Regions from separate parts of the Virgibacillus sp. 6R genome, predicted to be linked through region 1. Evidence: a T-box and tRNA genes for the amino acid it is inferred to sense, from the RefSeq annotation. Region 1 holds a T-box; the other holds one or more tRNA genes.
What was found. A T-box is a leader RNA that pairs with one kind of tRNA and senses whether it is charged. The one in region 1 lies ahead of tyrS (tyrosine--tRNA ligase), so its partner is inferred to be a tRNA-Tyr.

Region 1 (5,711 bases):
TTGTTCCTTCTTTTGTTATTTCACTTATCTTTTTTATCATAATTGGACAAACAAAAGTGGGAGCAACTGGAAACAACATTAATGAATTAGTAGATACACTACATTCCAATTTTAATATTTCTATTGTGTCACTAATACCAGCCCTTATCTTGTTCTTATGTGCCTGGAAAAAAGTTCCTGCTATTCCAACGCTTTTACTAAGTATTATTGTTACTATTGTTATTCATTATATATATTATCCACACACTAGTTTTTCTCAGATATCTAACCTCATGCAAGATGGGTTTGTTTCTAATACAGGAACAGAAACAGTAGACATTTTGCTTACTCGTGGTGGAATGCAAAGTATGATGTGGTCTGTATCTCTTATTATTCTTGCTTTGTCATTAGGAGGATTGTTAGTAGAATTAAAAATTATTGAAACGTTAATATCAAAGATTCAAAGTCTTGTCAGTACCAAAGGGAAATTAATTCTTATGGCTGGATTAAGTGCGGTTGGTATAAATATTGTGCTGGGAGAACAATATTTATCCATTATTTTGCCTGGTAAAGCTTTTAAATCACAAGTTGAGGCAATAAATATTAACCCGAAAAAACTTTCCGCAATTCTAGCAGATGCTGGAGCAGTAGTCAATTCACTGATTCCATGGGGGGTAAGTGGTGTATTTATCACTGGAACATTAGGCGTTCCCACATTAGAGTATGCTCCATTCGCTATCTTTTGTGTAATTGCTCCCATTATAAATGTGCTGTCTGGTTTTTTTGAAAAAGAAAAAGATCTAACTCGTCTTTCGTAATAGGTTTGGAACAGTAATATTAAAAATAATAAATTGCTGCTTCCTTATTTAGCCCGTATATAAGGTGCTGTAAGACTCCCCCTTCAGGAGTTGGATAATCTGTACTGCAACAAGTCTAAGTGGGGGATAACAGCACCTAAATATCCGATTCGTAAGAGGCCTTTAGGTCATACTATTACGGTACTAACAATTAGTGAAGGATGAATGAAAACTCCCACTGATTGAAGATTCACTTTATCCGCGTTATGCTGTATGAAAGATTAAGCTAACCATGAAAGAAATTGTTTTTGTATCCCAAATGTCATTATCTCCCGTCAGTCCCACTTTAGGAAACTTGAGGTAGATATCAAAAATTAAATGGGAAGTGAAGGAAATCCCTACTAACTGAAAGCTTACTTTATTAAGTAATCCAAATATTACCATTATTTTTTTGGTATAACTAAATTCAAAAAAAAGAAATGGTGTTATAATTAAATGTTACCTCATAATAGGATAAAATTATCATAATTCACTCTATCATGCCTTATAAAAATAGGGGGCTTCGTTTCCCCAAAGGTTAAAAAAGTGGTAATTAGTTGTTTACAATTATTCTTTAATACGTTGATGTGTTAATGATTTAGGTGAAAGACATAAACGGAGGTAGAAAATATGCTTATAGATGAAATACGTGGAGAAGAATTGGATGAATTTTTTGAGGCTTTTTTAGCTCTTGAAACAATAGAAGATTGTTATTCTTTTTTTGATGATTTATGTACAGTAAATGAAGTCAAGGCGATGCTTCAACGATTTAGAGTAGCTAAAATGCTTTATAATGACAACACATATTGTCAAATTGAAGTGGAAACAGGCGCAAGCACTGCAACCATCTCTCGTACGAAGCGATCATTATATCATGGGAATAATATGTATGATATTCTTTTCAAGCGGATGAAGAAGAATAAAGAAAAATAAAAGCTAATAAAGATAAGTTTTAAACTTCCAAATAGAAAAATGTTAGCAACACAAAGCGAAACTATCGAATTTTAAGTCAAATCTTAGGTTGTAGTCAAAATCAATTATTATATGATGTCCAAATTAGATTTGCAAAGCTATTTCTATATGTGTATGTATAAACATTTTTTTAACTTACAGCACAGGCCTACTTTTTATTTCGGGGGAAGTTTATAAATAAAGTAGTGCTGCATTGAAAAAGTAACATACATGATGCGAAATAGTTAAAGCTTATGGAGCAACCATTTGTATAGAGTATTCTAAAGATCTTATAAAGTGAACTTTCAATTAGTGGGGGTTTTTGAAATAGTAATTTAAAGTTGGACACTCAGAGCGCTTTTAAAAAATAAAAAATCTTTTGTGTGTCACGTTTCCGGCGATCAACATTTTCTTTAAAAATTTTAGATGTTTTTTTCATCAAACTTATGGATAGTATCCTTATTTTTCGGAATGATAACCTTTACATTTATGAGGAAAGTGAATGTAAAAGTAAAGTTTGTTGACAAATAAATTATTATTCACTATAATATCCTTAATATTATATTAGAAATACGTTGAAGGAGCCTAGTAGCGAGGTTGTCACTGTTCATTTAGAAAGCTAGGGGTGATGCGACCTAGTACAAACAAACTTGTGAATTACACTCTGGAGTATCTTAGGTAATGCTAAGCGGATTAGCAAACGATATGATTGCTGAGAGAGGTATTAATAGTTTATAAAACAATTTGCTATTAATACAATTTGGGTGGTAACACGGTTAGAATCGTCCCTATGTCTTTATTAGACATAGGGCGTTTTTTATTTATTTCAAGCCTATATAATAAACTACAACTAAAGGAGTCGGAAAGCATGAATCTTATCGATGAGTTAGAATGGCGAGGTGCCATAAATCAACAAACAGATGCCGAAGGATTACGCGAATTAATCGAAGAGAAAAAAATCTCCTTGTACTGCGGTGTTGACCCTACGGGTGACAGTATGCATATTGGCCACTTAATTCCGTTTATCATGATGAAACGTTTTCAATTACATGGTCATCAGCCCATTATTTTAATTGGAGGAGCAACGGGTACAATCGGTGATCCAAGTGGACGGCAAACGGAACGTCAATTACAAACACTGGAGCAAGTACAGAATAATGTTGATAAGTTAACAGCGCAAATGAAGAAGTTATTCTTCGATGACAATAGTGAAGTTAAAATAGTTAACAACTACGAATGGACACATAACTTAAGTATTTTAGACTTCTTACGTGACTACGGTAAAAATTTTAGTGTTAATACTATGTTGGCAAAAGATATTGTAGCTAGCCGATTAGATAGTGGTATATCATTCACTGAGTTCTCTTACCAAATTTTACAATCTATGGACTTTCTTCATTTATTCAGAGAAGAAAATGTACAATTACAAATTGGTGGTAGCGATCAGTGGGGAAATATTACAAGCGGTTTAGACTTAATACGTAAAAAAGAAGGACAGCAAGCGAAAGTATTTGGATTAACCATTCCACTATTATTAAAAGCAGATGGTACAAAATTTGGTAAAACTGCTGGTGGGGCAATTTGGTTAGATGCAGAAAAAACGACACCATATGAATTTTACCAGTTTTGGGTTAATACAGATGATAAAGATGTTATAAAATACCTAAAATTCTTTACGTTCTTAACTAAAGATGAGATTGATCAATTAGAGGTTAAAGTGAAAACAGAACCTCACAAACGTGAAGCACAAAAAGTGCTGGCAAAAGAAATGACTAAATTTGTTCATGGCGAGAATGCTTTGAATCAAGCGTTAAAAATTACGAAAGCACTATTTAGTGGGGATATTAAATCACTAACAGCAGATGAAATTGAACAAGGATTTAAAGAGATGCCTACTTTTCACGCTAAAAAAGAAACCAAAAATATCGTGGAATGGTTAGTTGATTTAGGTATTGAGCCATCTAAACGTCAGGCAAGAGAAGATATTAACAACGGGGCTATTTCCATGAATGGCGAACGAGTAAATGATGTTAACGTTGATGTAACAGCGGAAAACTCATTTGATGGAAGGTTTATTATTATTCGTAAAGGGAAGAAAAATTACAGCTTGGTGAAATTAAATTAATTCAACATGCAGCTACTTAATGAAAGTTATTTCGCATGTAAGGTGCTGTAAAACCCTTATTTCAAAAGTTAGAAGTGAATACAAACAAGTCTAAATGGGAGATAACAGCATCTAAATGCTTAATCGTTTAATGCGAATTTAGTCCATACCCTTGTTATACGGAACGCTTAGTAGGAGATAAAGGGAACTTGCACGTAATAAAGTATCACTTTATAAATAGATGAAAGAGGAAACATCTTCCCTAAAGCTAATAAGATTCTAGGGAAGATGTTTCTATATAATCTGTATAGGAAACGATAAAATGAGGTGCTTGGGATAACGAAATAACCGAATAATCACGTCCCGCGCATGAGTTCAGCAACGATGCGACTTTAGAAATGCGCCCTACGATAAGGCATCATCGGTTCGTCGCTAAGGGGAAGGCCGACTAAAAACGGGCTTGCCGCTCAGGCGTCGGCATACCCCTGTTTTTAGTGGCATGATTCCTTTATTTTAGTTGATTCGTTCCATTCGCTACGTTGCTAAACGGGCGCCCCGAGCCTTTGTTCCACTATAGGAAAGTATAAGATTTTTTGGTTTATAGTATAAGAAAAACAAAAGGCTTTCGCCATAAGACTTGGCGACAAGCCAAGTTTTTCTAATGGATCAATTGAACCTTATGTGGTAAATGAACATTTTTTAAGAATGCAAACAAATATCAATCATGATGAGCTCGATTACATCTTTGTTCAGTGATGGAAGTTAAGGAATGAAAGGGAGGTTTAAGCATGCCTTCTTCTTGGAAAAGATCATTAGAACTAGCATATATTAATCATTATATCATTACTAAAGTTAATGAAAAGCAACCAGTTAATTGGCTATTATTAGATTTAGGTTTAGAAAATGTGGCGGAAGAATATATTAACCAAGCTTTAGATAATTTGTTAATCGGATTTAATCGATTGTTTAAGTATAAAAGTGTAAAACAAGCTACGTTAGGTTATTTTCGTATGCTGGACATATTTAAACAGGATGAGAGGTACCATCCTAATATTCATGTGTTGCTTCCAACTCTGAAAAGTTATTTTCAAGGAAGATATTATATTAAACATGATAAATGGTTAGAATTGTGGAGTAAAGCTTTAGGGGTCAACAGTAATCTATATGTAAAGGTGAAAGTCGTCCAATCTAAAGATGACAATCCTCTCATTTTAAAGAGAATGGAACAAGGGTTGTCGGCACTTTTCGATGCATCGGAAACAAAGAGACCTACTGAAGACAAGAAAATTATTGAAACACGAAGGTTAATTGGGTATAGCAGGTTATTAAAAAGTGAAGTAGATCGACTACTGCCTGATGTAAGCTTTTATCTTGATATAGATAATTTATGTACGGATGATACTATTGCAAATGCTGCTTTTGACAGAATGCTTGCTTGGCATCCGGGCTTAAGATCAGAGGAAACGAATCCTTTTATATGAAGAAAGCTTTGAAAAAAGGCTGGGACATAAGTAAATACTATATAGCAAAAGCCGAACAATCCATTTATAATTGTTCGGCTTATTTGCATTAAAAAATTTTTATCACCGCTATGTCAAAATACTTCGCTTTCCGCAGGTCTCTTCAGCTTCCTCGGAAAGCAAAAACCGCTTTCCTGTGGGATCTTCAGCTCGCGCTGTTCCCCGCAGGAGTCTACCTATTTTGACTACGCTAAAACTTGCGTATATACAATTGGCGATTTATTTTCGTTAGTATAGTCTAGCGTTTTTCTGTCATTCTGTTTTTCGCCATTAGCTTCTATTATTCCTAAAAAAACACATGATGCAAATAATATTTCACTA
Region 2 (5,711 bases), 1.4 Mb from region 1:
GGAAGAAACACGTATACAGTTAAAGCTGGAGACACGTTATGGGGGATTGCTCAAGCGCATAACATGACCGTTAGTGAATTAAAGCGGTTAAATAATCTTTCAGATGACACGATTTATCCAGGGCAGGTACTGATCGTCAGTGGGACTTCTACAAATTTTTCCAAAAAAAGCACAGGCTATGTAGAAGTACTTGCTTCAAGTCTTTGGGTATATGATGCTCCTGATTGGGATGCGAAATATGAAGTTGTGAACCAAGGCGAAGTATTTACAGTGAAAAAAGAATTAGAAGTAAAAGGATCTAAAATGTACCAATTAAAATCTGGTTTATATATTACAGGAAATTCAAGTTATATAAGATATTTTACAAAATAAGCCGTTAATCTAGATGAAACGCATTAAAATACAGAAGAAGCGGGGTCAACAAGCCCCACTTCTTCTGTATTTTCAATAATAATTAGCCGCCAATGATATGATATCCCGAGTCAACATGTAGAACTTCACCCGTTACACCACGTGATAGCTCACTCATAAAGAATAATGTTGCGTCTCCAACTTGGTCTTGGTCTACATTTCTTCGCAGTGGTGCTTTTTTCTCTATAACTCCCAGCTTTTCATTAAACCCGGAAACACCTTTAGCGGATAATGTGCGGATGGGACCTGCAGAAACGGCATTGACACGTATGCCATATTTACCCATATCTTCTGCTAAATAACGAACACTTGCTTCAAGGGAAGCTTTCGCAACACCCATGATATTATAATTTTGGATAACTCTCTCTGAACCGAGGTAGGTTTGTGTGACAATACTGCCTCCTTCAGTCATCAGTTCTTTTGCCGCTTTTGTAACAGCAACTAGAGAAAATGCGCTAATCTCATGGGCTAAGAGAAAGCCTTCTCTGGATGTATTCGCATATTCTCCTTTAAGTTCTTCTCGGTTAGCAAATGCCACAGAGTGTACAACTCCGTGAATGACACCGATCTTCTCTTTTATGCTATTGAATGCGTTTGTAATGCTTTCATCACTGGCTACATCGCAGGGAATGATTAATTTTGCTTCAATATTGTGCTTGTCGAGCAATTTTGTTAGCTTGCCGTAGGATCTTTCCTGGCGGTATGTGAAAATTAAGTTTGCACCCGCTTTATGTAATGAAGTCGTTACTCCCCAGGCAATACTACGTTCACTGGCAACACCCATAATGACAATATTTTTTCCTTCTACTAAATTACTCATTAACGTACCTCCATTATTCTTTTAATCGTGCATGAAAGTGCCTTATGTTATCGTAAGGTAAAGTATCTCAGAAAGAAATAGTGGATGACACTTAAATGCCTCGTTGCATGCAAGGTAGAATGAAGAGAATTTTTCACTGCATACGTTTGATTGCTTATATTATAACCTAATACACATTTTGAAAGAAACCGTTAGCTATATCTGCTATTTTGACAATAAAAGTGCTGTTCGGACAACGATTAATAAAGAAATTAAAAAAAATTACATTTTCCCTTTACAAATGATATAGAACTAGGTATAATAAAATTCGTCAGTTTCGAAAAAGGGTACAACATGTACAACCTATCAAAACATCCCTGGCCCGTTGGTCAAGCGGTTAAGACACCGCCCTTTCACGGCGGTAACACGGGTTCGAATCCCGTACGGGTCACCAAGGAGGATTAGCTCAGCTGGGAGAGCACTTGCCTTACAAGCAAGGGGTCGCAGGTTCGAGCCCTGCATCCTCCACCATTGCCGGCCTAGCTCAATTGGTAGAGCAACTGACTTGTAATCAGTAGGTTGGGGGTTCAAGTCCTCTGGCCGGCACCATTTTTTAAAAAAATGAATAAAGATTAGCGAATGTGTTCATAATATTGGAGGGGTAGCGAAGTGGCTAAACGCGGCGGACTGTAAATCCGCTCCCTCAGGGTTCGGGAGTTCGAATCTCTCCCCCTCCACCATTACATTTGTTGGGCCATAGCCAAGCGGTAAGGCATCGGGTTTTGATCCCGTGTACCCTAGGTTCGAATCCTAGTGGCCCAGCCATTTTTTATTTGGAAAACTTTTCTATGCTATATATGACAGGGCAATGGACTAGAATTGACATGATAATTAGAATACATCGTATATGAGCCATTAGCTCAGTCGGTAGAGCATCTGACTTTTAATCAGAGGGTCGGAGGTTCGAATCCTCCATGGCTCACCATTTATTACAACTCCATATAAACTATACATAAATTTTAAACAAGGTTGCGACACGTAGTAGCCTTGTTTATTTGTATTTATCCTGCATATAAGGTGCTGGACTCCCACTTCAGTAGTTGGATAATCTTGTACGGCAACAAGTCTAAGTGGAGAAAACAGTACCTAAATGCCCTATTTCGTAAGAAGCCTTTAGGTCATACCCTTGGGCTACTAACAAGCCGGGGGATGAATGAAAACCCCACCGATTGAAGATTCACTTTTTATCCCACATGTATCTCGCGGTAAGACCTGCGATTCCATCCTACAAGGTGAATCCGCGGATAAAGTGTAGCAATTGCAAGTAAATGTCAGATCTTATACAAAGGACTTTAGGGTTAATCCCTTAAAGAAATGATCCGTGTGGAGAATGAAAAACTTCACTGATTGGTGGTTCACTTTATAATGGACTAATGAACAATTGATACTAAATGTAGCGTTGTCATTCTGTTCATTTATAAAGGGATGTGAGAATACATTCCCAAGAATGGTTGGAACAGTAAAGACTTTGGCAGATTAGGACTATATATAGTGAAACTTTCGATGTATTAGTGATTACTTAAGAGAAGGTTCAGTGGATATTATATACTTGGTGGTGAGGGAAAATGCATACATATATTAATGGTATGCAGGAATTTTTGAATAAAGATACTTATAAATTCCGAGCTGAGCAATTAGATATTCTAATCGAATTTATGCTTCATAATATCGGGAACACGAATCCTGAAATAAGGGATCACCTTATTTACAATAGTTTTGTTAAGCTAATATTGGAAGATCACTTAACTGTACAACAAATGGAATATCTTATAGAGACGTGTTTGAGTAAACAGTATCTATTTTTAAATATAGAGGATGGGACAAAGAGAGATAGCGTGTTTACTCGAACGTTTTCAGCACTAGTTTTAGCTGTTATCTTGCATAAGGACGCAACGGATAGAAGACTTTCCGCTGAATTAGTATCTCGAGTAATTCAAGCGAGTATAAAATATTTACTTTCAGAACGTGACTATCGTGGTTATATTCAAGGAAAAGGATGGGCGCATAGTGTTGCACATGGTAGTGATCTGTTAGCTAATGGAATATTACATCCTGTATTTGATAAAAATGATATTACAGCATGTCTTCGTGCAGTAAGAGAGTGCATTTGGGTTGAGTATGCTTATATTGACGATGAAGATGAGCGGTTGATTCAAGTTATTGAAGCTCTCATCGAGCAAGGTATGAAGGATATGGAATTACGTGATTGGGTGGAAAGCTTGCAAACAGAACACAAAAATGCACATACAAAATATCGTATAGAGTGGAATGTCAAACGATTTAATTATTCCTTATATATGGCATTGTCAAAGCATAAAGGCTTTTCAGTGTCTCGACAAGCGATTTCAGATCAATATCTATATGACCAATAACAAGTATTTTAAAAAGAATGGATTAATTATCAGTGAGCGGTTGTTATATTTTGGGGGAAGATATAAAACCTTTTTACTATACCCAATTGTTGCTAACTTTTACGGTTGATCTATCAAGTAAGGGGATGAAACTAGAAGTATAAACGTGCTAGTGGAGATCTTGTTGCTTAGGTTCTCTGAAATTAAGCATTTCTTTTTTCTTCATAATTTAACGGCGTACTCTTTGTCTACTTCTTCTTTTAAATGGAGTCCTTCCAGAACTCTTCTATAAAAAACAGTTAGTTTTACTTTAACTTAATTACAATACTATGGTATTATGTGTTTGTTTGGATTACAATTAGCTAAATTTCTAATAAAATGTTAGAAATCATGATATAATTTTTATAGAATCCGTTTCAAGAGAAGCCATTGAAAATCATAATGTTTTTCATTTAATGAAGAAGATATAAGGAAATTGTCATTGTTTATATATAGAAGAAGATGTCAATATTTATGAAGCATGATTGGTGAAGAATTGTAAAGGTTATAAAATATTGAGTCAACGCCGATAATCCGTGCGTTAGCCGCTAACTTGTAAATGAAAGAGGATGCTCAAAAGTCGAGAAAAAAGACACATTGAAATTTTTCGTAGGTTGTTAAATCGGCTTTATTATTTAAATGCATGCACTTTGCCGCTTGAAACTACGTAGCTCAAACTTCTCGGTTCTTTTTTCTCCATTCTTATCCACATTAATGAAGGAAACATGTATTAATATATATTATATAAAGGATGATCGGCGATGCAGACTTCCAGAATTCCTGGTTTTTATAAGCAAACAGTAAAAAAGCGAAGAGAATTGCTAAAGGATGTGGAGGCGTTTACGGAAGAAACTTTTGATATTATTTCTTCTAAAGAGCCTCTACCGCTTGATACAGCTGATAAAATGATAGAAAATGTAATTGGAACTTTTCCTCTTCCCTTAGGAGCAGGATTGAACTTTCTCATAAATGGGAAAGAATATGTAGTACCAATGGTCATTGAAGAGCCTTCTGTGGTAGCTTCTGCTAGTCATATCGCTAAAATTGTGCGTCAAGCAGGAGGATTTACTACAGAAGCAACTGAAAGAGTCATGATTGGACAAATTCAAGTAGTTGGTTGTGCTGACTTTCAAGAAGCAAAAGCTACTTTGCTTGAGGCACAAGCTGCATTAATTGAACAAGCCAATGCCTCCTATCCAAGCATTGTCAAACGTGGCGGAGGGGCGAAGGAAATAGATGTTCGAATTTTAAATGAAGCTGCTGGTTCGAGCTATCAGCAAATGCTAATTCTTCATTTATACATTAATACATGTGATGCTATGGGTGCGAATATTATTAATACGATGGTCGAATCTCTCGCTCCAACGGTAGAGGAGCTGACCGGTGGAAAAGTTTATTTGCGTATATTGTCGAATTTAGCTGATCGATGTCTAGCTCGTGCGACTTGTACGATTCCTTCACATTTACTGGAAACAGGGGATTTCTCTGGTGAAGAGGTAAGAGATGGCGTTATCCACGCATATGAATTTGCTGCTTCTGATGCGTATCGTGCAGTTACGCATAATAAAGGGATTATGAATGGAATTGATCCGATTGTAATTGCAACGGGAAATGATTGGCGTGCAGTTGAAGCTGGTGCTCATGCCTATGCAGCCCGAGATGGGCAATACACATCAATGACGACTTGGTCTGTTGATGCAGAAGGGAACCTCGTTGGCGAATTGGAGTTACCGATGTCGGTAGGGATCGTTGGAGGTTCCATTAATGTTCATCCAATGGCGAAAGCCGCGCTCAGCTTATTAAATGTAGCATCTGCCCAAGAATTGGCACAGGTGATTGTTGCTGTCGGTCTCGCGCAAAATTTAGGTGCATTAAAAGCATTAGCTACCGATGGTATACAAAAAGGTCATATGGCCTTACATTCTCGTTCTGTTGCTATAGCAGCAGGAGCTACTGGGGAGTTGATTGATATCGTGTCAAAAAAATTAGTAGAAATAAACGAAATCCGTGTAGGAAAAGCTAAAGAATTGGTGGAAGAGTATACAAAATGA

Region 2: it has a tRNA-Tyr gene. The T-box ahead of tyrS (tyrosine--tRNA ligase) is inferred to sense a tRNA for this amino acid. The anticodon was not compared.

The regions. Positions count from the first base shown of each region.
Region 1 covers NZ_CP017762.1:1,280,458-1,286,168, reverse strand. Annotated here, with positions in the region: gene nhaC (Na+/H+ antiporter NhaC) at 1-797, shown strand, start outside; gene BKP57_RS05850 (YerC/YecD family TrpR-related protein) at 1,446-1,748, shown strand; T-box leader at 2,333-2,559, shown strand; gene tyrS (tyrosine--tRNA ligase) at 2,635-3,891, shown strand; gene BKP57_RS05840 (protein rep) at 4,659-5,351, shown strand.
Region 2 covers NZ_CP017762.1:2,704,274-2,709,984, forward strand. Annotated here, with positions in the region: gene BKP57_RS23235 (N-acetylmuramoyl-L-alanine amidase family protein) at 1-372, shown strand, start outside; gene fabI (enoyl-ACP reductase FabI) at 455-1,231, opposite strand; tRNA gene BKP57_RS12290 (tRNA-Glu) at 1,590-1,664, shown strand; tRNA gene BKP57_RS12295 (tRNA-Val) at 1,666-1,741, shown strand; tRNA gene BKP57_RS12300 (tRNA-Thr) at 1,744-1,819, shown strand; tRNA gene BKP57_RS12305 (tRNA-Tyr) at 1,866-1,950, shown strand; tRNA gene BKP57_RS12310 (tRNA-Gln) at 1,961-2,035, shown strand; tRNA gene BKP57_RS12315 (tRNA-Lys) at 2,120-2,195, shown strand; gene BKP57_RS12320 (DUF2785 domain-containing protein) at 2,836-3,642, shown strand; gene BKP57_RS12325 (hydroxymethylglutaryl-CoA reductase, degradative) at 4,422-5,711, shown strand; gene mvk (mevalonate kinase) at 5,708-5,711, shown strand, end outside.